DNA from 2 places in the Gottfriedia sp. NPDC058432 genome. Region 1 is predicted to be linked to the other one. Evidence: a T-box and tRNA genes for the amino acid it is inferred to sense, from the RefSeq annotation. Region 1 holds a T-box; the other holds one or more tRNA genes.
The links. The T-box of region 1 lies ahead of argS (arginine--tRNA ligase). A T-box ahead of a tRNA ligase gene usually reads a tRNA of that ligase, here a tRNA-Arg.
Positions count from the first base shown of each region.

Region 2: it has a tRNA-Arg gene. The T-box ahead of argS (arginine--tRNA ligase) is inferred to sense a tRNA for this amino acid. The anticodon was not compared.

Region 1 is NZ_JBHXLC010000001.1:272,605-275,790, forward strand. Features, by position in the region: gene ACFWM3_RS01425 (tetratricopeptide repeat-containing glycosyltransferase family 2 protein) at 154-1,239, opposite strand; T-box leader at 1,362-1,583, shown strand; gene argS (arginine--tRNA ligase) at 1,626-3,186, shown strand, end outside.
Region 2 is NZ_JBHXLC010000002.1:181,755-184,940, forward strand. Features, by position in the region: gene ACFWM3_RS03155 (HPr family phosphocarrier protein) at 1-8, shown strand, start outside; gene clpP (ATP-dependent Clp endopeptidase proteolytic subunit ClpP) at 94-687, opposite strand; tRNA gene ACFWM3_RS03165 (tRNA-Arg) at 1,534-1,607, shown strand; gene ACFWM3_RS03170 (hypothetical protein) at 1,813-1,968, shown strand; gene ACFWM3_RS03175 (DUF6509 family protein) at 2,280-2,573, shown strand; gene ACFWM3_RS03180 (PTS sugar transporter subunit IIB) at 2,910-3,186, shown strand, end outside.

The DNA of each region.
Region 1 (3,186 bases):
TGTTGATTTTATTAAATAGTAGTTTCCAGATCATCTAATTTGGGATTGTATGTCTATTTCTTCTTAAACTAGTTAGTTTATCAATCAAAATAGAGTTTATTAAACAGATAGGATCCAGGCAGGAAAAAAACGTTAGAAGATAGTAAGGGTGAGTTATTGGTCTTTAAAATATGAGCGGAAATATTCTTGGTTGTGTAGAACGGAAGGATTATTCGGAACATAACTAGCAGCTATATCATTATATTTTCTAGCAGTAAGTTGATCGCCTAATCGACTATAGCATAGACATAACTGTAGATTAGGTAACCAAGTGTAACAAGCCTGATTTATAAAAGGACTACTTGTTGGAACATCAACAAGAGTAGCAAGTTTATACCATGAAATAGCGCGTGTAAAATCACCTTGTTGAAGATAGACAAATCCTAAACGACAGCAGTTTTCTCCACGTGGTCCATCATATGAAAAAGATCTTAGACAACTACTAATCGCTTTTTCCAATTCGTTTAGATTAAAATAGCAGTCTGCCATTTTTCCGCACGCTTGAATATTATCCTCGTACCAGCCCTTTCCTTCATCAAGAAATAATTCATACCATTCAATTGCCTTTTCAAACAGCTGATGATCTACGCATTCATTCGCATAATAGTATTTGTCACGAGGACTTAGTTCATTTCCTGAAGAAATCGCATTTTCATAAATCTTTAAATTACGATCAGAAAACTCTTTGTCTTTTTGATGAATAATTGCGGCATCCGATTGAATAATTTCGCCGTAAACCTCCAAATATTCATGAACGAATCCAATCCATTTAAAATTTCTCTCTCGTTTAACGATTCGATTGCGTACAGAACTAAAGCTAGGATTACCATTTTCATCGAAAGCTAGATGATATTTCATCCCGACAGCGTCGACCTTTTTAGTTAATGACTTTTTTAATTTAAGTAATTTTTTTGCATTTTCATCAGTGATAATATCATCTGCATCTAGCCACATAATATAATCCTTCGTTGCTTTAGAAAACGCAAAATTTCTTGCCGCAGAAAAATCATTGATCCAAGTAAAATCATAGATTGAATTTGTAAACTTTTTAGCTATTTCCTTTGTTTTGTCTGTTGAACCAGTATCAATAATGACAATTTCGTCTACTATATTAGATACAGAGGATAAACATCTGGAAAGTACAGCTTCTTCGTTTTTAACAATCATACAAAGGCTTAAAGTTATTGTTTTTTTTTTCATGAATTCCACCTCAATTTCTATGTTATTAAGGTTGTCAACAAATGGTGTCATTCATAAAGTTCAAAAAAAGATTAATGTTGAAATTCTACATTAGATATGATTAAATGGAAAAAATGAATATTGAAAATTTTTAGATGAAGAGAGTAATCTTATTTTGATTCTTGTAGAGAGTTGGGGATGGTGGAAGCCTAACAGAGCGAATAAGATGAAGCGCACTTCGGAGAAGCAGTCTGAATTGATAGTAGGACTTTGCCGGGGAAGACCTCGTTAACAAATTTTAAAGTTGGTTCAATATATTTGAACAATTAGAGTGGTACCGCGGATTATTTAAACCCGTCTCTTATGATAGAGACGGTTTTTTTATATTTTGGAGAGGATTGATCATAATGAATTATGTAAATATGTATAGTGAACAAATTGAAAAAGCTTTAAATGGATCACTAACTTTAACTGAAATTAACTCACTTATCGAAAAACCGAATTATGCAGATCAAGGTGATTTAGCATTTCCTTGTTTCCAATTAGCAAAAGCATTAAAAAAATCTCCAGTAATAATTGCAAAGGAAATAGCAGCACAGATTAACCATGATTTAATTGAAAAAGTAGAAGCAAACGGCCCATACGTAAACTGTTTTTTGAATAAAAAGCTAGTAAGTAAGCAAGTAATTGAATTAGTTCTTGGTCAGGGGAAGGAATATGGTAACCAAGTAATTGGAGAAGACAAAACGGTTGCGATCGATTGTTCCTCTCCAAATATTGCAAAGCCATTTTCGATGGGGCACTTGCGTTCAACAATGATTGGAAATTCAATTGCTAAAATAGCTGAAAAAAATGGGTATAAAGCAATAAAAATTAATCACCTTGGAGACTGGGGAACACAGTTTGGGAAATTAATTGTTGCTTATAAACTTTGGGGTAATCAAGACGAAGTAAAAGAAAATCCAATAAAAGAACTTTTAAAATTATATGTTAAATTTCATGAAGAAGTTGAAAAAGAGCCTCAACTTGAGGAAGAAGCTAGAAGCTGGTTTAAGCAATTAGAGGAAAAAAATGAAGAAGCTTTACACTTATGGAAGTGGTTCCGTGATGAGTCTCTAAAAGAATTCATGTTAGTATACGATTTATTAGGTGTTAACTTTGATAGCTTTAACGGAGAAGCATTTTACAATGATAAAATGGACCGAGTTATTGAACTTCTAGAGCAAAAAAACCTTTTAGTCGAATCTGATGGTGCAGATGTTGTTGAATTAACTGAAAAGGAATTACCACCATGCTTAATTAGAAAATCTGATGGAGCTACGCTATATGCTACAAGAGATCTAGCAGCTGCACTTTATCGTAAAGAAACATATGATTTTGATAAAGCAGTGTATGTTGTAGGTGGAGAACAAGCATTGCATTTTGAGCAAGTATTTACAGTTTTGAACAAAATGGGGTACGAATGGTCTAAAGATATGGTTCACGTACCATTCGGCTTAATCCTACAAAATGGTAAAAAAATGTCTACACGTAAAGGAAAAATTGTTCTTTTAGAAGAGGTAATTGAGGAAGCGATTAGTTTAGCTAGTCAAAATATTGCAGAAAAAAATCCTACATTAAAAAATAAAGAAGAAGTAGCAAAAATGGTTGGAGTCGGTGCAATCATTTTCCAAGATTTAAAAAATGATCGTATGAATAACATCGAATTTTCACTTGAGCAAATGCTAAAATTTGAAGGTGAGACAGGACCATATGTACAATACTCCATTGCGAGAACAAATTCAATATTAGATAAAGCTTCATCACAGGATTTAAATAAACAAGATGGGCTTGATGATTCATATAGTTGGGACATCATAAAACATATACTTGAGTTCCCAAATAAAGTAGCGCGTAGTTTTGAACAATTTGAACCATCTGTCATTGCTAAATATACAATCGATTTGGCACAAAGCTTCAATAAATATT
Region 2 (3,186 bases), on a different contig from region 1:
AAATTTAATGTAATTGGACATTCACAAGTTGGATGTCCAACTTTTTTTTCTAATAAAAAAACTAGCCGAAAAATTACGGCTAGTTTTTTATTATTATTTAATAGCTGCAGTATTAGAAATTACTTTATCAATTAATCCGTATTCTAATGCACGGTCTGCAGTCATAAAGTTATCACGCTCTGTATCACGCTCGATCGTATCTAATGGTTGACCAGTACGATCTGCAAGAATTTTGTTTAATTTATCACGTAAGAACAAGATTCGCTTAGCTGCAATTTCGATTTCGGTAGCTTGACCTTGAGCACCACCTAATGGTTGGTGAATCATAACTTCTGCATTTGGAAGAGCATATCTCTTACCTTTTTCCCCAGCAGATAATAAGAAAGCACCCATTGAAGCCGCCATACCAATACAAATTGTAGATACTTGAGGCTTAATGAAGTTCATCGTATCATAAATAGCCATACCAGCAGTAATACTTCCTCCTGGACTATTTATGTATAATGAAATATCCTTATCTGGATCTTCTGCTGCTAAAAATAAAAGTTGTGAAACGATTGAGTTAGCTACGTTATCATCGATTGCGCTACCTAACATGATGATGCGGTCTTTTAATAGACGAGAGTATATATCATACGCACGCTCACCACGACTTGTTTGTTCAATAACTGTAGGAATTAAATTCATTTTTTCTCCTCCTTGTTTAAAACAAATGAATGATTAATACAATAATACCTTTAAGGTCAGAAAAGGTCAAATAAAAGAGATGCTATATTTAATGTATTATTTTAACTAAAAAATATTGACCTTTTATAACATATCTATTTATCTAATACTTCAACATCATTAACGACTTTTCCTATTATTAAACGTAACTTTATGTAGTTTTTCTTTTGATTAGTTAAAAAACTAATAACTTAATGATTCGAGTATATTCTTGTTTGAAAACAGGGCCATGTTAAATTACTAAATTTTCGTAAAAGGAGTAGAGTGATGTTGATTTCCAACGAAAAAAGTTTACGATAAAAAGCTACTTTAATATCCTTTACTTAGCGTAAAATAATAGTATATAAATTAAGATCAAACAAGAACTTATAAACTAATCATTTGGAATTATTAATCTAAACTTTGTTCTAAATTTTTTAACCTCTGAAAAAACAATTAATAAAGTTTATTAGAATTAAATATAATCTCAGGGTGTCCCCTGTATTTAGAGGATGATGAGTTTCAAGGCATTTACTGGTACCAACAAGTCATCAAATCAAAAAAGAAAAACGTATAAATCAAAATTTATAGAAGAAAACACACACAAACCATTCAAAAGTGCATCTTCTTCTTTTTCCTAATCAAAAAGAAACCTAAATCATTGCGGTCAGAACATTCTAACGATATAATAAAATATAAGATTTTCTTATAAACTTACGAATAAGCTACATAGCGAAATATCAGCGCACCAATCGAGCCACACCTTGCAATTACCTACTTAGATTGGAGCGACAAAAATAATATACATATTTTCCTTTTAAATATCATGCGTTCGTAGCTCAGTTGGATAGAGCATCGGTTTCCGGTACCGTGTGTCGCAGGTTCGAATCCTGTCGAGCGCGCTAAAAGAATAAACCGAGTGATAAAATCTGTAAATTTACAGATCTATCACTCGGTTTTTATTTTTCCTCAGTTAAACACATAATCTCAGCCCTAAATCCTATCCTTTCCCTACAACTAAAGATGTACTAAAACTCCATCCAATGAAGAATGGGTTCCCTTTACTTAAATTCATATATTTAAAGTAAATAAAAGGAGGTCATTCATATGGAAATGAATTCTTGGATTCTTGAGGAAATGGCAAGGTTTAATAAAGAAGAAATGGAAAGAGAACTAAAGTTTAATGAAACTTATAAATTGTACTCAACATCTAAAAAGAAAAAATACTGCATCGATCTAAAAATCATTAAATTCTGTTTTTAAACTAGAGAATGCTTAAAATCATTTTAAATTTACTATAAAAAGAGCCGAGTGATTTTATTTTTATAAAATTAATCGATTCTTTTGCTACTTCTATTTTTTTCCTCTTTCCCTTTTTCTAAATATATGTTATATTACTCTTTGCGATGAGCTAATTTGAGTAAGACGAGAGATATGCGCAAGCTAAACGCGCGGATGTGGCCGCCCGGTCTCTCGCCTCAAACGCATCAAGACGTCTGCTGCGGCAGGCGTCTTTCTTTTTGTTCATTTCTTTGTGTATAATAGTACATATTATAATTGAAGGGAATGTTTTTGTGTTAACGATTACAGAATACACTGTAGAAGAAATAAAAGATCCATTTGGTATCATTGAAGGTGATCGATATGAGTTTATTCTTTATATCAATGTACCAGAGGATGATGAATTATATAATGAAAAAGGTATATACATGAAAGCGCTTTTCGGAGTAAATGGTGACGAGTCGAAATTAATTAAATATGACTTGTATGAAGCTGAATCAAATCAGTATTTAGATTTTGATTTGGAAGAAGATGAAGAAAAAGAAGTATTCGAATTTTGTAAAACTCATTTAACAGTTGAAGATTAATGTTAATGTGTTATTGAATGACACACTTCAGCTTAGAAGATATCCTATATTGGGTATTTCGCAACACACTACTGTGTAATTTTTAAACACAGTACTGATTATGATTACACACTTATAAAACACTATTATTTTAGGAAAAATATTATGTTTTGAAAACCTTGGATCTTCAAGGTTTTTTTTGTTGAGCCTTCAAATAAAAAGATTTTTTAGAATATTGGCACAGATTTTGCAATATTTAAATTGATTCACAACTTGTCCTTGTAACGCGTAATTCTTTTGTCATTATTTGTAAAAATGTAAGCGTTTCATCGATGAGGAAAATTGAGGAGGTGTAGGATGAATATCTTATTGGTATGTTCTGCAGGAATGTCGACTAGTCTACTAGTTACAAAAATGGAACAAGCAGCTAAGGCAAAAGGAATTCAGGCAACAATATGGGCTGTTGCTGGTGATGAGGCAAAAGAAAATTTAGCCAAAGCGGATGTATTACTACTTGGTCCACAGGTTCGTTATCTAGCTTCAGAAATGAAGAAGCTGGCTGAACCTAAAGGAATACCAGTAGATACGATTAATCCAGTACATTATGGATTGATGAATGGGGAAGCTGTTTTAG